Regions from separate parts of the Colwellia sp. KU-HH00111 genome, predicted to be linked through region 3. Evidence: predicted binding sites of a transcription regulator. Region 3 holds the regulator's gene; each other region holds the start of a gene.
What was found. The regulator FliA, encoded in region 3, starts transcription of late flagellar genes. The targets are predictions, from matches to a motif close to CTAAAGNTNNNNNNNNNNNNGCCGATA.
Positions count from the first base shown of each region.

Region 1: the regulator FliA is predicted to act here: its motif matches at 3,681-3,707, upstream of ABXG98_RS11840 (VC2046/SO_2500 family protein).
Region 2: the regulator FliA is predicted to act here: its motif matches at 2,152-2,178, upstream of ABXG98_RS12460 (flagellar protein MotY).
Region 4: the regulator FliA is predicted to act here: its motif matches at 3,037-3,063, upstream of pomA (flagellar motor protein PomA).

Region 1 is NZ_BAABWO010000006.1:3,471-9,141, forward strand. It holds gene ABXG98_RS11830 (S9 family peptidase) at 1-2,178, opposite strand, end outside; gene ABXG98_RS11835 (YchJ family protein) at 2,452-3,000, shown strand; gene ABXG98_RS11840 (VC2046/SO_2500 family protein) at 3,028-3,624, opposite strand; gene xthA (exodeoxyribonuclease III) at 3,889-4,698, shown strand; gene rlmA (23S rRNA (guanine(745)-N(1))-methyltransferase) at 4,714-5,526, shown strand; gene yfbV (terminus macrodomain insulation protein YfbV) at 5,535-5,671, opposite strand, start outside.
Region 2 is NZ_BAABWO010000006.1:145,526-151,196, forward strand. It holds gene ABXG98_RS12455 (M1 family metallopeptidase) at 1-1,048, opposite strand, end outside; gene ABXG98_RS12460 (flagellar protein MotY) at 1,180-2,031, opposite strand; gene rnt (ribonuclease T) at 2,282-2,977, shown strand; gene ABXG98_RS12470 (peroxiredoxin) at 3,070-3,675, opposite strand; gene grxD (Grx4 family monothiol glutaredoxin) at 3,785-4,114, opposite strand; gene sodB (superoxide dismutase [Fe]) at 4,372-4,953, shown strand; gene ABXG98_RS12485 (type 2 periplasmic-binding domain-containing protein) at 5,077-5,508, opposite strand; gene ABXG98_RS12490 (type 2 periplasmic-binding domain-containing protein) at 5,596-5,671, opposite strand, start outside.
Region 3 is NZ_BAABWO010000001.1:626,264-631,934, forward strand. It holds gene flhA (flagellar biosynthesis protein FlhA) at 1-384, shown strand, start outside; gene flhF (flagellar biosynthesis GTPase FlhF) at 516-2,081, shown strand; gene ABXG98_RS02750 (MinD/ParA family protein) at 2,160-3,002, shown strand; gene ABXG98_RS02755 (RNA polymerase sigma factor FliA) at 3,084-3,803, shown strand; gene cheY (chemotaxis response regulator CheY) at 3,861-4,244, shown strand; gene ABXG98_RS02765 (protein phosphatase CheZ) at 4,349-5,092, shown strand; gene ABXG98_RS02770 (chemotaxis protein CheA) at 5,106-5,671, shown strand, end outside.
Region 4 is NZ_BAABWO010000004.1:200,108-205,778, reverse strand. It holds gene thiI (tRNA uracil 4-sulfurtransferase ThiI) at 1-1,110, opposite strand, end outside; gene ABXG98_RS09620 (flagellar motor protein MotB) at 1,229-2,167, opposite strand; gene pomA (flagellar motor protein PomA) at 2,180-2,947, opposite strand; gene ABXG98_RS09610 (exodeoxyribonuclease VII small subunit) at 3,432-3,698, shown strand; gene ispA ((2E,6E)-farnesyl diphosphate synthase) at 3,695-4,585, shown strand; gene dxs (1-deoxy-D-xylulose-5-phosphate synthase) at 4,632-5,671, shown strand, end outside.

The sequences.
Region 1 (5,671 bases), on a different contig from region 3:
ATACGCCCAATCTGACACCAAACGGATTGCTGATCCAGATTCAAACAAGTCAGGTTCAGTGAACATTGACATCAAGGTTAAAAAACCGCCATAAGAGCCGCCATAGGTACCAATGCGCTTAGGATCAACATTAGCATTTTCAACAATCCAATTGACGCCATCACGCATATCTTCCACTTCAACCTTACCCATATGACGGTAAATGCTAGTTCGCCAGTCACGGCCATAGCCTGCTGATGCTCGATAATCCATATCAATAACAACATAACCTTGTTGTACTAACATCGAATGGAACATAAACTCGCGGAAGTAACCCGACCAACCAAGATGTGAGTTTTGTAAATAACCTGCACCATGGGTAAACATAACGGCACGATTTTTTTCAGTTGCTTGTCCATAATTTGTTGGTAAGTATACGCGTGAGTAAATTGGCGCTTTTTGGTTACTTGAAGGAATAGCAACAATACTTGGCGCTGCCCATGGCATAGATTTAAACTGCTCGGTCACTGTATGGGTTATCTGTTTAGCTTGCTTATCAGCGCTTAATGGCTGTACATATAATTCCGGCGGCATGGTTAAACTAGAATGCTCAATCAGTAGTTTTGACTCATCAGGGCTGAGGGCGTAATCATTCATCCCCCCTAAATCGGTTAATGCGGTAACTGTCTTAGCTAAATCCACCTGGTAAATCTCATAAATGCCAGGGTGTTTGATATTGGCTTTGAAAATAAATCGTTGCTGATCTTGCGTTAATGTCACATTACTCACTTCAAATTTACCCGAAGTAAGCTGTTGAGCTTTATTGCTGTTCAACGGTTTATGATACAAGTGCGCATAACCACTTTCTTCAGACAAATAATACAGCGCATCATTACCTACCCAGTCAAATTCATTGAATGAGTAGTTAACCCATGCATCATCATGAAGTTGATGTTGAGTGGTCAGAGTGTTTTTAGCAAAATCTACCGTTGTTAACCATCGAGTTTTATTATCCCAAGCCTCTAACATCAGAGCAACTTGGCTGCCATTTTCATTCCACTTCACCGGGAACCACATTTGCATCAAATGAATGTTACGTGCTTGTTTTTTGCTTTGGTAAGTTTTGCCCGCACGCGCATAGTTTTCTTGCTTCACTTTGGCTAATACGTCGGTGTCATAATTTGGCAAGGATTGAAATTTTAATTCAGACTTTTCCCCTTTATTCAAATCAATAATAAAAAGTGTTTCTTGATATTGACGGTTGTTGGCCACACGAGCACGCACTTTTTCAGCCGCTATCACCCCATCGTTAGTCACATAATTTGGCATAATATCACTGTCATCTCGGCTCGACTTGGCCTCAGTAATACTCACTAAAAGTTTGTCGCCCGCTGGTGACAGGCTAGCATGGCTAACACGGTTGCCTTGTCCAAAATAATATTTTGTTTCGGTGATGGTGTGATTTTGTTTTGCTAATTGTAGTTGTTGCTGCTCAGTAAGCTTACTATTACGATGTTGCAAAGCAATATAACTAATCAGCTTGTGCTGCTCTTTAGCTAAATAACTGCTAGGAGCTTTTACCGCTTTTGGCTTGTCTGTCATTTGTAAGTTGGCTAACTCTACCACTTGTCCACTGGTTAAATTGTGAGCGTAAAAAATATCACCGATACGGTATGCAATATTGCCATTGGTTAAAAACATAGCATTACGCTCATGTGCTGAGGTATGGGTGATTTGTGTTACTGATTGACTGACGACGTTTTTGACAAATACATTACCTTCAAAACTGTAAACTTCTAGGCTGCCATTGGCATTTTTTTTCGCATTGTTATCAGCAACAATATGATGTTGAGATAAATTAACTTGTTGAGCTGCTTTATCTGTGGCTAAGTGCTTAACAAATAGATCTCTTAGCGGGTTACCTAACTGCTTTTGTTTATAAAAAACAGTATTGCTATCATCACCCCAGTACCAAGACTCTGGCGCACGACCAAACCAGTCTGGATCAGCCATAATTTGCTCTAAAGTGATGATGTTATTATTGAGCACTAGCGATTCAGTTTGATCTGAAGGGGCTAAAGTTGCACTGGGCGTTAGTGTTTCAACTGAGGTATTGTTAGTATTTTTTGTTGGATTATCAGTGCTAACACATGCAACTAAAGAAACACTCAACACCGCGGCTATTAATGTTAATTTCATATATATAGAGTCTCTAATCTAAGGAGAATAATTAAGTAATGGATTGTATTTATTTATTTAAGTAAGCCTAGTTATACTGATCTACGTTAAAATGTTCAACATAACCAACGCAATAGCTTATGTGAATAACAAGTAAAAGTGTAAGGGAAAACTACCAAATGCCTGTTTCTTGCGATAAGTGTGATAAAATTGTCGGTACAAGTGCTAATTACCCATACAAAAAACCAAACAGCGCTATACGATAAAATAAAATACAGAAAGTAAATTTAACTTATGCTTGTAAATCAACAATGTTTTTGTGGCAGTGGCAAACGCTTTTTGGCTTGCTGCCAACCGTTTATTGCCCAAAGCGCTCAACCAAATACTGCTGAGCAACTAATGCGCTCACGTTTTAGTGCTTACGCCATTGGTAATAGCCAATATATTTATGATACTTACGCTAATAGTAGCCAAGCAGCACAATCGGTATCAGAAATAGAGCAATGGGGCAAAGCCTGCATTTGGCTTGCGCTTGAAATTCATGAAACTCATGGCAACACAAGTGATAATGACATATCAGCTGAGCAATTTGTCGAATTTTCAGCATATTATATTTCTGATAATACCTTGTGCGAGCTAAGAGAAAACTCACGTTTTATCCTAGAGCCAGCAAGGGTTGATGATCATAATCAAGTACAACAGTGGCGTTATATTGATGGTGAAATTAGTCAACATTGTGAACTTTCAACAGTAAAACGCAAAGACCTATGCCCTTGTAACTATTACCCTACTGCTTGGTCTGCTAAAAAAGGTAAAAAGTTTAAACAATGTTGTGGGCAATAGCGTGATAACACAGTTTTCCAAGCTACATTATGCAGCGACAACATCGACCAAAGATGATTTTACTATAGAGGTTTGAACAGCTTTAAGCCAGCTATCAACCTGCATAGTTAGCGGCTTATTAATAACTGAATTGGTTTGTTGCTGAGCATGCTTTTTTTGACAAACTAATGTGGTGTTGGTTAACACATCATTATTCACATGCTTATCATCATCTCTAAAGGCTAATGGTTTGGGATATAAAGCATTACGTAATTTCAGCGTTGCTAATTGCTGATCAGCTACCAGTTGCCCTTGATTAAATGCATTAATTTGTTCAACGCTTTTTAATGCTAGCGGCGCTTCTGCGGGTAATTCAAAATATTTACGCAATACTTGATTGGTTTGTGGAGGGCTATCAGTAGCCGTGCCATCTATGGCTGAGGTATGAGGTAAAACAAATTGACTATGCTCTCTAACATCATCACAAAGCATTGCTAGCATTAATGCAAAATCAGAGCGCCTAGCCTGATGGACACATTCATTTAACCGCTCACCTAATTGTAACTCGTGCAACAAAGGCGCTGAGTTAACCGCTTGCGAATTAGGTGAATTATTAAGTGTTTGGTCTACCACATCAACAGTCAAAAGCTTTCTCTTATTTACCGGTTTACCACATATAAATGTAGCGCTAGTAAAAAGGTTATCGACCATGGATATTAAAACTTAATTACTTTTTGTTAAAAAAATTATTTAATACAAACACCTCTCTTAATATTCTGCTCTGTGTCATATAGTGATATCATCATTTCCAGAAAAGTTGGTCGTCAAATCCACCCGATACCAACACCAATCATACGCCAATAAACATAGCAATAGCACCGGCTTATTTGAACAGGAACAAGCTTACTTATGAAAATTATCTCTTTTAATATCAATGGACTTCGTGCCAGACTTCACCAATTACAAGCGATTACTGATAAACACCAACCTGATATTATTGGCTTACAAGAAATTAAAGTACACGATGAAGTGTTTCCCCTAGAAGCAGTTGAAGCTATGGGCTATCACGTGTATTTTCATGGGCAAAAAGCGCATTACGGTGTCGCGATGCTATGCAAAAAAGCAGCGATTAAAGTACAAAAAGGCTTTCCAACTGATGACGAAGAAGCACAGCGTCGTATGATCATGGTTGAAACGACCAATGCCAAAGGTGAAAAAGTAACCATTTTAAATGGTTACTTTCCGCAAGGTGAAAATATTAACCATGAAACAAAGTATCCTTATAAGCGTAAATTTTATCAAGATTTAATGACTTACTTAACTACGCATCATAACAAAGATGAACAAATCATTGTTATGGGCGATATCAATATCTCCCCTCTTGATCTCGATATCGGTATTGGCGAAGTCAACCGCAAACGTTGGCTAAAAACAGGTAAATGCTCTTTCCAACTAGAAGAGCGCGAGTGGCTTGCCACCCTCATGGATTGGGGCTTTACCGACACATTTAGACAACTTCACCCTGAACGTAGCGAGCGCTATTCTTGGTTTGATTATCGTTCACGTGGATTTGATGATAATCGCGGTTTACGTATCGATGTTATTTTAGCGACTCAAGCTTTGAGTGCGCAATGTGTTGAATCTGATATTGATTATGAAATGCGAGGCATAGAAAAACCTTCTGATCACGCGCCTATTTGGTCAACGTTCGAACCTTAACAACCCAGGATTATTATGACTACCCCAGCGCACTATCTTTGCCCGCTTTGTCAACAAGCACTTCATTTTACCGATAAAAGCTATCGATGTGAAAACAATCATAGCTTCGATCAGGCAAAACAAGGTTATGTTAATTTACTACCGGTGCAATTTAAGCATTCTAAAGCGCCCGGAGATAACAAAGACATGGTTATTGCTAGGCGCGCTTTTCTTGATAAGGGCTTTTATCAGCCTTTAGTTGATAGCATGCTGGCACTTTACCAAGCATATGCTGAGCCAACCGGTGCAGTATTAGACGCTGGCTGTGGGGAAGGTTTTTATACTCATCAACATAAAACACAATTAAATCAGGTCTATGGTGTTGATATTGCGAAAGAAACCATAAAAATAGCCGCTAGACGATATCAACAATGCCATTTTAGTGTAGGCACCTTGTCGAAACTTAGCTTTGCCAACAATTATTTTACCTGGATTACCTCAGTTTACGCACCTATATTAGAAACAGAGTTCTCAAGGTTGTTAACAACTAATGGCTACTTATTAACGGTGACCCCAGCCGAACAACATTTATTTGAATTAAAATCACTCATCTACCGTAAAGCCAACAAACATGACATTAATAAAGCCCCTATTAAACAGCTAACATTAGTTGAAGAGCAGAAACTCACCTATCCGATGCATTTTGATAACAGTGACGATGTGTTAAATTTACTCGCCATGACCCCATTTGCTTTTAAAGCATCAACTGAGTTAATAGCGCAAATAAAAAGCCTAAACAATTTTACTTGTCAGGCCGACTTTATTTTGCGCTTATATCAGAAAAAATAAAACTGAAGCTAGTTTCTAGATGCAAAGGTCAACTGAAGCAACTGGGCTAAATCGATGTATTTAGGTTTAGACAAACTTAATTCATTAAACTTACTGTGATTACCCTGCTCTTTCACTTTCTCTATTCCTGAGCGATACCATGAAG
Region 2 (5,671 bases), on a different contig from region 3:
TAATACGGTTTTCAACATAACTGGTAAAACCTTCATTTAACCAGAGATCTCGCCAGCTTTCATTAGTCACCAAATTACCAGACCAAGAATGTGCTAGCTCATGGGCTATTAAATTAACTAAACTTTTATCTCCTGCAATTACGGTAGGAGTAATAAATGATAAGCGCGGATTTTCCATGCCACCAAAAGGAAAGCTTGGTGGTAAAATTAGTAGATCATAACGACCCCAACGGTATTTACCATACATCTGTTCGGCTTTATCTATCATGGCTTGAGTATCATCAAACTCAGCAACCGCTGCATCTAATATGTTTGCTTCAGCATAAATTCCTGTTTGATGACTCATTGCTTTAAAGTGAAGATCACCCACGCCAATCGCAATTAAATAAGCCGGGATAGCTTGTGGCATTGAGAAAGAATAATCACCATCGCGTGTTGTGTCTGGTTCGTTATTTGCGCTCATTACTGCAAGTAAATCTTTGTCTGTGCGGATGCGTGCGGTGTAGGTTACGCGAACACTCGGGGTATCTTGAATAGGAATCCATGAACGCGCATGAATCGCTTGGTTTTGACTAAATAAAAACGGCTTTTCTTTACCAGCAGTTTGCTCGGGTGATAACCACTGTAACCCTGAGGCTTTTTCAGTAGAATTATAATAGATACGTAGTTTCTTTGTTTGATTGACAGCGTTAATGGTCAATTTAGCGCCTAGTACATCATCACGCTTGGCTAAATCAAAGCTCACTTTTTGCCATTGACCTTGCTCATTTTGCGCCAGTACTTTATCAATAACTAAATCACGAGTATCTAGGATAACTTGTTGACTGTCATCGCTAAGCCATTTTAATGACAACTCGGCAAAACCTAATAGTGATTTTTGCTCAAAATCTACCGCCAGATCCAAGTATAGATGTGTGGTGATCACTTGATCATAGTTTGCATAGGTATAAGCATCATTTCGTACCTGATGAGTGACCGAGGTATTAGCTAAAGCCCACTGCGACAAGGTTAAAGTAAATAACACTATTAACCGATTAAAATTTTTCATTTAGAGAATCCTAAAATATAGACAAAAAAACAGGCTAGTAGATTACTTCGAATCTACTAGCCTGTTCAACTTTTTATCAAACTCACTAGGCGGTTATTTTTATAGAATAACAACCAAATGTAATGCTTTAGCTACAATTTTTGCATTTGAATAACAACACGTCGGTTTTTGCCACGACCTAATGTAGTTTCATTAGAGGCTATATGGCGTTTTTCACCATAACCTGTCGCTTCGATACGGCTGGCATCAATACCATTTTTGACAAAGTAATCACGAATTTTCATCGCTCTTTTTTCTGACAACTTCAAATTTGACCATCGGCCACCATAACTATCTGAGTAGGCATCAACCAAAACGAGTTCAAGATCAGGGTCCAAACTTAAATATTCTCGGATCATATCAATGCGTCTTTGTGATGCTTTAGTAAACTTATCACTATTAGACTGATAATTTAATACCGTGTAAGCAATGTCCTCGAAACTATAATTCAGTAAATTACTCACGCAGGTAACAAAATTTCGGTAAGCACCTTTAAAGCGAGCTGTAGATAAACCAACCGATATTTTATCTTGCTCACTATGCCAATCATTATAATAAAAAGTTGGGCTCATCCCTTGCTCAAGCTCACTTAACATGGTCCAAGCGACTTTTTTAGGTAAACTAGGGGTAAACTGCTTATGGAGTTTCATGTTAGCTAAAACTTTGCCACCGTATCCGGGCCGCCATTTAGGAGATTCGCTGCGAACCTGTGCTAGAGAGTAGCTATCAGGTAGTAGCATCATATCTAATTCAAATTCCATATTAAGCTGACGACTTGCTTTTGCGGAAAATCGAGCTTGCCCATAATGAGGAATTTGGTGAGCTAACGTGCATTGTAGCCTTGAATCGTTAGCAAGTTGCCATTTAGAGCTGTTGAGATCAGCGCTATATTGACGAATACCGGCTAGGGCATTATTGGGAAGTAAACTAACAAAAAATGCCATAATGAAAAACACCTTAGCTAGGAAAAGGTAGCTAGGTAAATAAACGATAATTGGATTACCGATTGCACAAGAGTGTCTTTTCATAATAGTTACACGAAGTTTATAATTGGCTTAATTCTGTATCGACCCTTTCAATAGTAACTTTAGCATTTAATTATTGAATTTGCGTTAACAAATTAAATTATCTTACTTTGGCTTTTTCTGAGATAATCACGGTAAATTTTCTTCAATGATCTTATCCCTAAAAAATATGTCATCAAGCTTAGAGACCTTAAATCAAAAAAATACCGATATCATCACTCAAGCCAGCACGGCAAAGCCGCTTTTTGCTGAACGTTTTCGTGGTTACTTTCCTGTGGTCATTGATGTTGAAACAGGTGGTTTTAATGCCCAAACAGATGCGCTATTAGAGATTGCCGCCTCTGTTTTAGCTCTAGATGAAACCACTGGAAAGTTTTACTTAGATGAAACGATACAATTTAATGTAAACCCATTTGAAGGCGCAAATTTAGAGCCTAAAGCATTAGAGTTTACTGGTATTGATCCGAGTAACCCTCTACGTGGGGCTGTTGATGAAGACGTTGCTTTAAAAGCAATATTTAAATTGGTCAGAAAAAAAATGAAGTTAGCCGGTTGTCAACGCGCCATTATTGTAGCCCACAATGCCGCATTTGATTTAGGTTTTTTAAATGCTGCAACCACCCGCAGCAAAATAAAGCGTAGTCCATTTCATGGCTTTGTGAGTTTTGACACCACCACCTTGGCCGGACTTGCTCTAGGACAAACCGTGTTGGCCAAAGCCTGCGAGGCCGCCAATATAGATTTTAGCAATAGTGAAGCTCACTCAGCATTGTATGATACTGAAAAAACAGCAGAATTGTTCTGCTATATTGTCAATAAATGGCATGATTTAGGCGGGTGGCCACTAGTGAATAGCGATAATTAATACAAAAAAAAGGTTAGTGTCAAAAACACTAACCTTTATATCAATTGAATAACAAGCATTGAATTTAGCTTGCCATTAATAACCCGTCACTATTAAAGTTGGTCGGCATTATCTGTAAGGTAAGCTGCAACACCGTCTGGTGACGCTGTCATGCCTTTATCGCCTTTATTCCAACCTGCTGGACAAACTTCGCCGTGGTCTTGGTGAAATTGTAGTGCATCAACCATACGAATCATTTCATCTACGTTGCGGCCTAATGGTAAATCATTCACAACTTGGTGACGAACATTACCTTCTTCATCAATTAAGAAAGAACCACGAAATGCAACGCCAGCTTCTGGATGTTCAACATCATAAGCTTGACAAATTTCATGTTTAACATCAGCAACTAAAGTGTACTGAACTGGGCCAATACCACCATCATTTACTGGGGTATTACGCCAAGCGTTATGTGAAAACTGTGAATCAATAGAAACACCAATAACTTCTACACCACGACTCTTGAATTCTTCCATACGGTGATCAAAAGCTAAAAGCTCAGACGGACATACAAAAGTAAAGTCTAACGGGTAGAAAAAAACTACCGCTTTTTTACCCTTAATTGCTTCACTTAATGTAAAACCATCAACAATTTCGCCACTACCTAATACTGCAGCAGCTGTAAAATCTGGTGCGGGACGACCAACTAATACGCTCATTTTACTCTCCATTTATTTTATTAATTTCTCGATATGAGAATGATAAACTATCACTAGTATTGTGACAAATATCAATTTTTCAAGAAAAACAATAGAATTACTTAAGATTCTATTCCGAAACGTTTTTAGCCGCTGCTTCTTTAACTAACGTTTGTAGCTCGCCTTGTTGAAACATTTCTAAAATAATATCACAACCGCCAACTAACTCACCATTAACCCAAAGCTGAGGGAAGGTAGGCCAGTCTGCATACTTTGGTAATTCCGCTCTAATATCAGGGTTTTGCAAAATATCAACATAGGCAAATTGCTCATCACAAGAAATCAATGCTTGAGATGCTTGAGAAGAAAAGCCGCAACTTGGTAACTTAGGTGAGCCTTTCATATATAATAAAACGGCATTTTCACTAATTTGTTCTTTAATACGTTCAATCGTATCCATATTAACCTCTAATAAATTATTTCTGTTGATGTTTCAATGTAAACATATGGTGATAAAACTCAATTTTTCAATTCAAGATAATAAATACCTAAAATAAAATTTTTAATGCTTGAAAATAGCTGAAGAAAACCTATATCGTAATAAGACAATATAGTATAAACTTAATACTTGAGTATTTTACTCAAGTTTTAGTAAAAAAGACACCCTTTCTTCTTAAATACCTTATAACTTTTAAGATAAAAAAATTGGAGAGCAAAATGGCTATTGAATTACCTGCATTACCTTATGAACAAGATGCTTTAGAACCGCACATTTCTGCAGAAACTTTATCGTTTCACTATGGAAAGCACCATAACACCTACGTAGTAAAGTTAAACGGTTTAATTGAAAACACTGACTTTGCAACCAAGTCATTAGAAGAAATTGTAAAATCATCTACTGGTGGTGTATTTAACAATGCAGCACAAATTTGGAATCATACCTTCTACTGGAATAGTTTAAGTCCTAATGGCGGTGGTGAACCTTCTGGCGCATTAGCTGAAGCAATCAATGCTAGCTTTGGTTCTTTTGCTGATTTTAAAGCAAAATTTACCGAAAGCGCAATTAATAACTTTGGTTCGAGCTGGACATGGTTAGTGAAAAATTCTGATGGTAGCTTAGCGATTGTTAATACTTCGAATGCGGCTACACCATTAACTGACGATAACGTTACCCCACTAATTACGGTTGATTTATGGGAGCACGCTTATTATATTGACTACCGTAATCTTCGTCCTAGCTATATGGAAGCTTTTTGGGCATTAGCCAATTGGGAGTTTGCACAAGCAAACTTTGCATAAGTTTCAATTGCTTTAATTAACCTTAAACAGGTTGATAATCAAACAAAAAACGAGCCAAATGGCTCGTTTTTTTCTATTCATTGGTCCAACACTTTACCACGTTATATACTTAGGATGGCTCAATTAAAATGTTTTAACTACTTTCACAGAACCATCAACACTCGCTTTAGCCACATAACCAATGGCGCCAGGATTTGCAGCAACAAAGGCTAAAATCGCTTTATCGTTTGCAAGTTCTTTTGGGGGCTTACCTTTCCCTGAAAACATGAGTTTTGACCAATAAGCTTTCACTTGGCTCGCTTTTTTATTTAATACTTTTTCTTCAAATTCATTTCTGGTTGCATTGTTATATTTTAAATTGACAATGGTAATAGTATCACCCGTTGAAAATGCTTTTATTTTACCCAAAAAAATCCGTGAAACATCATCATCTGAGATAGTTGCACCATTTCCTGAATTTACTATCACAGACACTTCGGCGAGCGTGTATGAACTAAACAACATGATTGAAATGCAAAGTAAAAGCTTACCCTTAATATTTTTTATAATAGACATTGTATTTAACTCCAAATATGCAGTAACTAAGATAATCCTATTGAATACTCAGAATTAAATTAATTACTTATATTTTATAAAAATTAACTAAAAAACTTTAACCACTTTAACCGAGTCATCAACGCTTGCTGCATCGACATAAGCAATCATATTATTATCTGAC
Region 3 (5,671 bases):
CAAGACCCTGAAGTGTTAACTGCGGCAGTTAGAATTAGCTTACGAAAATTCATCATTCAAGACTTAGTTGGTTCAGTATCTGAAGTACCCGTCATAACCTTGGCGCCTGAGTTGGAACAAATGTTGCACCAGTCAATGCAGATGGCCGGAGATGACGGTGCAGGCATTGAGCCTGGATTAGCCGAACGCTTACAAAAATCATTAACCGAGGGTGCTCAACAGCAAGAATTAGCGGGTGATACTCCAATTTTATTAACATCTGGTATTTTGCGAAGTGTATTAGCTAAATTTATTAAGTACACCATACCAGGGTTAAGAGTGATTTCTTATCAAGAAATACCTGATGATAAACAAATTAAAATTGTTAGTGCTATCGGGCAGTAAGTTAAAAGTTTGAGACTCAAGCAAGAGAAGTAGCGATTAAGACAAGTAACGAACAAATGAGGTATTGAGGAGCGAAATTTATTCTTTGCAACTTTCTACTAAAAAATTCGTCACTAAATAAGGGGTTAGCTGTGAAAATTAGACGTTTTGTTGGCAAAGATATGCGTAGCGCATTAGCACAAATTAAAGAAGAATTAGGCGTAGATGCAGTTATTATGTCTAATAAAAAAATTCCTGAAGGTGTCGAATTGATGGCGGCTGTTGATTATAATCAACCGGTACCTCAGCCAAGCACAAAGCCCCAAACCGATCCGTTAGGCGAACGAGAAATCACAAGTGATGTTGTTAGTATTGCTAGCTCATCGACTGCAACCAACAGTGAGTCATCAGCCTCTAATCCTGAAAAAAGTGCTGCTCCTGCTGATAGTTTATCAGCATTACTTAATCGTCAAGTTCAGCAGTCAGAGGAAGTACCTGCTGCTAGCAAGTCTATAGTCACCCAAGAAGTTGTTTCATCGGTTGCAGAGCACGATGACACAATAGAAGCACAATTACGCAGCTTTACTCAGCGCTTAAAAAAATCAAAACCGGATGGAACTATTCCTGCCCCTTTTGATACTACTGAAAGATCTGGTGAACAGGTTGATGATCTTCCCGAGCATATGAGTAGCCTTGAAGCAGAGCAAATGAGGGAAAAACTACAAGCTCAGCAAGCGACTTCGCAACACAGAGGTCACACTAGCGGGGTTAGCCAACACGATTTTGACAAAATGCAGCAAGAGATGGCTTCTATCAGACAGTTGCTTGAGCACCAAGTGTCTGGGCTGATGTGGCAGGATATGGCACAAAAAGAGCCACAACGAGCGGTATTAGTTACACGTTTGTTAGCGTTGGGCTTGAATGAACAGATAGCCGATCAAATTGCTGGCTATGTGCCAGCACAATATAATGAATCTGAGGCTTGGCAACAGGCAAAAAAACTAATTAGTGAACAAATCAATACAACACAAAATGATATTATTCACCGGGGAGGCGTTGTTGCTTTAGTCGGACCAACGGGTGTAGGTAAAACCACTACCATTGCAAAGCTTGCCGCACGCTTTGCACAAATCCATGGTCATGAACAAGTTGCGCTTATTTCTACCGATACTTATCGAATTGCGGGGTTTGAACAGTTAGCTACCTATGGAAAAATAATAGGGTGTCAAGTTAAACTAGCAAAAGACAGTCAGTCCTTAGATTTATTGCTTCAACAGTTTTCGCAAAAAAAATTAGTGTTAATTGATACTGCAGGTATGGGGCAAAGAGATGTACGTTTAGCAGAAAATTTAGCTAGTTTAATGTCTAATACCCGCGTGCGTATCAGAAATTATTTAGTGCTTGCAGCCAACAGCCAACAACAAGTAATGCAAGAAAATGTCATTCGCTTTAAAAAAGTCCCTTTATCTGGCAGTATTTATACTAAACTAGATGAAAGCGTCAGTATTGGTGAAATAATTACAACATCAATTCAAAATGGCCTGCCAATAGGTTATCTTACTGATGGACAAAGAGTGCCAGAAGATATTAAAGTTGCAAATGCAGAGAAATTGGTAACGCTTGCTGATAAAATGGCAATAAAGTCAGCAAATAATAATGTAATCTATAGCCAGCAATCAGCGCGACCAATGCCAGTAGCACCGGCCGCCACGATGTAGAGATATTATTATTAGCAGTTTTTTTAATTAAAGTATCCTTAATTAAAGTAACGGGATAATATAAGAAGTAGTATATAAATGGCAGATCAAGCGAGCGGCTTAAGAAAAATGCAGGACATAAAAAAAGTTAAAGTAATAGCAGTTTCAGGTGGAAAAGGGGGAGTAGGTAAAACTAACGTCTCATTAAACACGGCTATTGCACTCGGGCAACAAGGTAAGCGAGTTTTAGTCCTAGATGCCGATCTAGGCTTAGCTAATGTTGATGTCATGTTAGGATTAAGGGTTAAACGTAATCTTTCGCATGTGTTATCTGGCGAATGTGAGCTAGACGATATTATCATTGATGGTCCAGCCAATATCAAAATTATACCAGCCACTTCCGGTTCTCAGTCTATGGTTGACTTAACACCACCAGAACACGCTGGCTTAATTCGCGCTTTTAGCGAAATGCAAACCCAATTTGATGTACTAATTGTTGATACCGCAGCAGGTATTTCTGATATGGTGCTAAGTTTTACTCGTGCCGCACAAGATGTCATGCTCGTTGTTTGTGATGAGCCAACCTCGATTACTGATTGTTATGCATTAATGAAGTTGTTAAGTCGAGATCATGGGGTATTAAAGTTTAAAGTGGTTGCTAATATGGTGCGCAATCCAAAAGAAGGCCAACAATTATTTTCCAAACTGATTAAAGTGACTGATAGATTTTTAGATGTCGCCCTTGAACTTGTTGCTGTGGTGCCTTTTGATGAAAATATTAGAAAATCTGTACGTAAGCAGCAAGCAATTGTTGAAGCATTTCCTAATTCTCCCGCATCATTAGCCTTTAAAGGTTTAGCAAGTGAAATATCTGGTTGGCCAATTCCTCATCAAGCATCAGGGCATTTAGAGTTTTTTATTGAACAGTTACTCGATTATTAAAGTTTAGTGCAGATTAATTCTTTAATATAGATAAAAAACAGTGTAAAAATCTTCTATAATAATCTAGGTGGAAAATAAATAGTGGTAAAAGCTAAGGCCTATAATAATCCAGTTGATAAAACAGTACTGCTTGAACAGCACACTGTATTGGTCAAACGTATAGCTTATCATTTGTTAGCTCGATTACCTGCGAGTGTTATTGTCGATGATTTAATACAATCAGGTATGATAGGTTTATTTGAAGCTGCTAATAACTTTGATAGTAGCAAAGGGGCCAGTTTTGAAACCTTCGCAGGCATTCGAATTCGAGGTTCAATGCTAGATGAAATACGCCGTGGAGACTGGACTCCACGGTCTGTTCATAAAAATAGCCGAATGGTTAGTGACGCGATTAAACAGCTAGAAGCTGAATTAGGGCGTGATGTTACTGATGTAGAAGTTGCTGAAAAACTTGATATTTCAGTAAATGAGTACCATCATATATTAAGTGAGGTCAGTACAGGTAAAATACTTGGACTGGATGACCTAGGTGTAAGTGAAGATGCACTTAAGCTTGACGATACCTATCAGTGTGATGATCCATATCAAAGCATAGAGCATGTAGCTTTTAAAAAAGGGTTAACAGAGTGTATTAGCACTTTACCCGAGCGAGAAGCTTTAGTACTGTCACTGTATTATGATGAAGAATTGAATTTACGTGAAATCGGTCAAGTACTGGATGTAAGCGAATCACGTGTTAGCCAAATTCATAGTCAAGCAATGCATCGATTAAAAGCTCGTATGCAATCTTGGCAAAATTGAGTAAAATAATAATTATGTTAACCAATAATAATTTTGAATGTTTCGCCGGAGGGTGCCTTGGATAAAAATATGAAAGTGCTTGTAGTTGATGACTTTTCAACCATGAGACGTATAGTGAAAAATTTGTTACGCGATTTAGGCTTCACCAACATTCAAGAAGCGGATGACGGCAACACTGCCTTACCTATGCTTCAAGGTGGTAGTTTTGACTTTGTTGTCACCGATTGGAATATGCCTGGCATGCAGGGTATTGATTTATTAAAAGCAATACGTGCAGATGCAAGTTTAGCTCACATACCCGTACTATTAATCACAGCTGAAGCTAAAAAAGAGCAAATTGTTATGGCTGCTCAAGCCGGTGTAAATGGTTACATTGTTAAACCATTTACCGCAGCAACGTTGAAAACTAAATTAGATAAAATTTTTGAACGTTTAGGCTGATTTGTATTGTTAGCATATTTTACTAGCAGGCTTTTTGAGCTTACTAATAAAATTTAGCCATGTGATGGTTTACGTATTAAGGACTTTTAAATTAAGGACTTTAAATGAGTATGTCAATGTTAGGCCGAGTCTCATTAGAGCAGGCAAAATCTTTGGTTGAATATATTGAAACAGGTCAACAAGAGAAGGCTGATGAGTTAATTGCTACCATTCAGAACCCAATTAATTCTGAGCTATTTGCAGAAATTGGTAAATTGACGCGTCAACTCCATGACTCTTTAACAAATTTTCAAGTTGATTCACGATTAAATGATTTAGCAACAGCCGATATACCCGATGCTAAAGAACGTTTGAACTATGTTATTACCCGTACGGAAGAAGCGGCTAATAAAACGATGGATGCTGTAGAATCTATTTTTCCCGTTGTTGACAATATTGCTGAGCAAGTTCAAGCAGTTAATCCTTCATGGACTAAATTGATGAATAATGAAATCGACTTAGTTGAGTTTAAACGTTTATGTGTAGACATTGATAAGTTATTGATTACAACAGGCAAAGAAACCTCACATATCCATAGCCTGATGACAGATGTGTTAATGGCACAGGACTTTCAAGACTTGACCGGACAAGTGATTCGTAAAGTTATTGATCTAGTCCATGAGGTTGAAGAGAGTTTAATTAACATGTTAACAGCCTTTGGGATTTCAGCAGAAAATATGCAACAAGGCGGTTTGCCATCCGTTGGTGATAATCTTGTCGAAGGGCCAATCGTTAATACAGAAAATCGAGATGATGTTGTCGAAGATCAAGACGATGTTGATGATCTTTTATCAAGTTTAGGGTTTTAGCAGGAGTTATCGAATGTCGTTTGAAGCGGATGAAGAAATTCTACAGGACTTTTTAGTCGAAGCAGGTGAAATACTCGAGCAGCTCTCTGAGCAATTGGTTGAACTTGAAAATGACATTGATAATGCTGAGTTACTTAATGCCATATTTCGGGGATTTCATACAGTAAAAGGTGGTGCAGGTTTTCTTGCTTTAAATGAGCTAGTTGATGTTTGTCATGGTGCTGAAAATATATTCGATCTACTTCGTACAGGGCAAAGAACGGTTAATGCCGATTTAATGGACACCATTTTATCAGCTCTCGACACTGTAAATGAGATGTTTGTTTTAGTACAAAATAAAGAGCCATTGATTGAAGCTGATGCGGCTTTATTGGCAGAGTTACATCGTTTAAGCCAGCCTGAAGGTCAAGAAACAGCACCTGTAGAACCTGAACCAGAGCCTGTAAGTGTTGCTGCTGCACCGGTGGAGAATACTTCGCCAGAGCCAGAAGCGCAGTCTAGCGATGACTCATCTGATGATATGAGCGAAGATGAGTTCGAACGACTACTTGATGAACTTCATGGTGGTGGTAGCCCATC
Region 4 (5,671 bases), on a different contig from region 3:
ATTAAAATGGCTTTCTTCTTCTTCCACTTTTGATAAAACCGCTTTAACCGTTGGCTTTTTAGAAATCACACCGCAATATTCAGGAATAGTTTTAGCAAAATCTTCTGTGCCTATGCGACGGGCAATATCAATAATATCTTGTTTATCATACGCAGCTAACGGACGTAAAATTAAGGTATCAGTAACACGGTTGATCACATTTAGGTTAGTTAACGTTTGACTAGAAACCTGACCAAGGCTTTCTCCAGTAACGAGCGCTTGTACCTTTCCTTTTTTGGCAATTTTAGCAGCCGCACGCATCATCATGCGCTTTAAAACTACGCCCATTTGGCTATTTTCTACTTGCTCTAAAATTTCAGCCACCACTGGTTCAAAGTCTACAGCAAAGAATTTCACTTTATGAGAAGCGCCAAATTTATTCCATAAATAATAGCTAACCTGTTTAACGCCCACTTCATGCGCCGAGCCACCTAAATTAAAGAAACAATAATGCGTGCGCGCTCCTTTTTTGATCATTTGATAGCTAGCAACGCCAGAATCAAATCCGCCTGACATCAGTGATAACACATCTTCTTGGGTGGCAATAGGAAAGCCGCCTAACCCTTGATGACGTTGGGTTACAATAAACAGATCTTTATTTTTAATTTCTACTCGAATGGTAACGTCAGGATTGCTGAGTTTAACTTTGGCACTATCTACCGCTTGATTTAAACCACCACCAACATATTGCTCAACTTTTAATGAGTTAAAGTCGTGCGTGCCAGTACGTTTAGCACGCACACAAAAACTTTTATTTTCGATAGTTTTAGCATGTACCGCTAATGTTTTTTCATAAATATCATGAACGTCAACAAACTCACTTTGCTGCACTTCTAAAAACATCGGTACGCCGGGAATACATTTAAGTGCTTGCACTAAACGTTCTCGGTTTTCAGGACTGTTGTTTTTCGTATTTACCTCAACATTATCCCAATTCATTCGTGTGGTAATTTGTTCATCAACACGACGTAACACATTTTTAATATTCGACTCTAATATTTTAGTAAATCGTTTACGAACCGGACGTGATTTAATGGTGATTTCAGCTTGCAGCTTTACGATAAATTTCATCGATAGTGGCCTAATAAATAGTAACAATAGAATAATGGCGCACATTATACACAAAAGCCGCCAGTTTTATGCTTTTAACTGACAGCTTTTTGATCCGATTAATATTTGATGACCGTGATTAATCGATCACTTGAATAGGGGCACTTTCTTTTGCCTTGCCTTGGTTAATAGCAATTTCAACACGGCGGTTGCGGCGACGATTTAAGGCGTTAGTATTGGGGACAAGCGGTCGGGTATCGGCATGACCTGCAACCACTAAACGGCTTTGTTCAAAATTTGGCACTTTAATCAACTCATGAGCGATAGCAACCGCCCGTTTGCTTGATAAATCCCAATTTGAATCAAATAGTTCAGAGTCTACACCACGATTATCGGTATTACCCGACACCATAATTTCACCGGGCATGGTATTTAACAACTCACCAATTCTTCTGATAATAGGCCTAAACTTAGGTTGTAAAAAAGCAGACCCCGATGGGAATGAACCGTTTTCTCTAATACGGATAATCACCTGTTGGCCTAATGACTCTAGCTCTACAGCACCATCTTGAATTTCTTTTTCCATCTGTTCAGCGATTTTTTTAACGAGATCATTCACATGCTCTTGTGCCGCTTTTTCCAGCTGCTCTTGAGCTTGTTGAATTTCTTGGGCTGTTAACGCATCTTCGGTATTTTGTGATTGACCACCTCGCTCTTCACCACGTTGCTCTTGCCGTCCTCCAGCAGAGGTTTCATCACCGGCTTGAAACTCTAACATTTGTTGAGTCATCTCTTGGGTTTGTTGCTGAATCACTTCAATAGGTGTTGGCTCAGGTTTTCCAGGGCGAAACTCTTGAGCGATAATGCTGGTGCCTTTAGGAATATCCTTGACTTCAATTTTGTTTTGGACACCAAAAGCAAATTTCATTGACCCTGCAATTTGTTTAAATTTCATCACATCCATTTCAGAAAACGACAATAACAAAACAAAGAAACACATCAATAACGACATTAAATCAGCGAAGGTTCCCATCCATGCAGGCAATCCTGGTGGTGGGCATTTACATTCGTCAGCCATGGTTACCCCTTACTAACCTTCATCCGTTGTGCCGATTTGGCGCTTGCCTTCAGCAAGGTAGTTTTTCAACAATCCTTCAATTACCCGCGGATTTTGCCCATCTTGAATACCTAACACCGCATCAAGTACCAACTCTTGGTTCATTTTTTCTTCTGCCATACGCAGTTGTAATTTAGATGCTAGCGGAATAGCAATAACATTGGCTAAGAAAGCACCATACAGGGTTGTTAATAACGCTACCGCCATCGCTGGGCCGATAGACTTGGGGTCATCCATGTTAGATAACATAGCAACCAAGCCTATCAGCGTGCCTATCATCCCCATAGCTGGCGCAACATCGGCCAGTGCCATTAACATATTTGAGCCTGTTTCATGACGTTCAGTGGTTAAATCAATATCTTTTTGTAACGTCGCTCTCACCACGTCTGCGTCATGCCCATCAACAAGCATGTCAACACCCTTTTGCATAAAAGCATTGGTGATTTCGGCTTCTTCTAGGGCTAAAAACCCCCCTTTTCGAGCTGCATCTGCCATATCAACCGCCTTTTCAATCAGCTCTTCAGGTTTTTCAAGCTTGAACATAAAAGCTTTACCAATGATTTTGCCTATGCCGAAAAATTGCCCCAAATTATAATTAGATAAGACAACAAAAATTGAACCACAAAATACGATCAGCACTGATTGTGTATCGGCAAACATCATGATATCGCCAGATAACACCATGGCCATTGCCAGCAAACCTATCGCACCTACTATGCCAATTAACGTTGCTAAATCCACAGAACTCTCCTAAAACTACAAAATCTACACGACCTATTAAAATAATAGTACATGATGAAATAATTATTCGCCATTACTTCTGTCTTTATTATCGTCCTTATACTCAATAACTTAATAGGGTCTGTTGATCTTTGCTGATTATTTTTGCAGCAGTTTATTAGCCTTTTATACAAGGCAGAGCTTATGTTGTGTAGTTGTTCTACTCTAATAAGCGATAACACAGTAGAAATGGCTAATAAACGCTGTCCTACGGATTCGTTTAAATGCTTCTTGCTCTTTGTTGCGAGGAATTTAAATAGAATAACTATTCTACATTCCTAGCGCCGCGACCAAAAAGCATTTAATTCGAACAAAATTTAAACATGAAAGGTCAACAGACCCTAGCTGATATAGAATAAATTTTGTTGAAATAAATAATCGCCACATTGACCATTGCGCCTAGCTAAGGTAAGTTTGCGCTTAGAGTTTAACTAGGGTTAAAAACATGGCAAAGAAAAAAATAGAAAACCTAAGTTTTGAAGAGTCGCTTAATGAATTAGACACCATAGTTCAAAGTCTCGAACAAGGTGATTTAAACTTAGAAGAGTCAATGGCACTTTTTGAGCGTGGTTTATCGCTAAGTAAACTCAGCCAAAATAAGTTGAACACCGCAGAGCAAAAAGTAAAAATATTACTTGAACAGCAAGGTGAGCAACAACTGCATGATTTCGACGTATCAACTAACGATTCATCTTTAGGTGAGCCTTTGTGAGTGATTTAGTTAATCATGAGTTCTTGCAACTGCGAATTAATCAGTATTTAGAACAGCAGCTTAATAAACTAACCGTTAACGATGATAGACTCCACCAGGCAATGGCTTATGGCTTGCTTATTGGCGGTAAACGCATTCGTCCATATTTAGTATATATTACAGGAGAAACCCTAGGCGTTAGCTTAGCTGACCTTGACGGTATTGCAGGTGCATTGGAATGTATTCATGCCTATTCGTTACTGCACGATGATTTGCCCGCAATGGATGACGACGACTTACGCCGTGGTAAACCTACCTGTCATAAAGCCTTTGATGAAGCAACCGCCATTTTAGCCGGTGATAGTTTGCAAACGCTAGCTTTTGATATTTTAGCTAATCATAGTTTTTCTGCCGCAACTCAGCCTAAACAACTAGCATTAATCAAGCAACTTGTTACCGCCGCTGGCTACCAAGGTATGTGTGGTGGGCAAGCGCTTGATTTAGCTGCGACCGATAAATCAATCAACTTAACTCAACTTGAGCAATTGCATTCGTTAAAAACCGGGGCACTGCTTGAAGCTTCGGTATTAATGGCGGCAGAGTGCGCCCCAGCAATCACTGAACAAGATAAGCAAGCACTAAAAGAGTACGCTCAATTGATTGGTCTCGCCTATCAAGTTCAAGACGATATTATTGATATCACATCAACGCAAGAACAGCTCGGAAAACCTTGTGGCTCAGACCTAGCTGCAAATAAAAGTACTTACCCTGCGCTCTTGGGTTTACAAGGCGCACAACAAAAAGCTGAAAACTTATTTCAACAAGCGCTTCAAGCTTTAGCTCGTTTGCCTTACAATACCCAATCCTTGGCTGATTTTGCTACTTTCATTATTAAACGTAGCCACTAATGGCGGCCATAAATCAGTTAATATAATGAACTAATATCGAAAAACTATGACTACAAACCTTGCTGATTACCCATTACTCGCACAGATAAATTCGCCAAAGGACTTACGAAATATTACTGCTGACCAATTAACAAAAGTCAGTAACGAATTGCGTCGCTTTTTATTAAATTCTGTCAGTAAAAGTAGTGGTCATTTCGCTTCAGGTCTTGGCACTATTGAACTCACCGTTGCCTTGCACTATGTTTATAACACTCCGTTCGATCATCTTATTTGGGATGTTGGCCACCAAGCGTATCCCCATAAAATTTTAACGGGTCGTCGTGATCAACTACATACTATTCGACAAAAAAATGGCTTGCATCCATTTCCTTGGCGGGAAGAAAGTGAATACGATACATTAAGTGTGGGTCATTCTAGTACCTCTATCTCAGCAGCTTTGGGGTTAGCCGTTGCGGCAGATAAAGAAGCAAAAAACAGAAAAACTGTTGCTGTCATTGGTGATGGCGCTATGACCGCTGGGATGGCATTTGAAGCGCTAAACCATGCCGGTGATATCAAAAAAGATATGCTTATTATTTTAAATGATAATGAAATGTCTATTTCAGAAAATGTTGGCGCGTTAAACAATCATTTTGCCAAAATGCTATCGGGCTCTTTATATACTGGTCTGCGAGAAGGTAGTAAACGCTTACTTGACAATATTCCTCCGATAAAAGAATTAGCCAGTCGCGCAGAAGAACATCTTAAAGGTATGGTAGTACCAAGCACCTTTTTTGAAGAACTAGGTTTTAATTACATAGGCCCTATTGATGGTCATGATGTTAACGGCCTAGTCGATACCATTAAAAATATGCGCAACCTGAGTGGCCCACAATTACTGCATATTGCCACTAAAAAAGGCAAGGGTTATCATGCTGCTGAACAAGACCCGATTAAATACCATGCGGTACCTAAATTTAATCCTTCCGATACTAATTTGCCAAAATCAAAGCCCAGTTTACCAAGCTACTCACAAATATTTGGTGATTGGCTTTGTAAAACGGCGCAAACAGACAAAAACCTAGTTGCAATAACCCCAGCAATGCG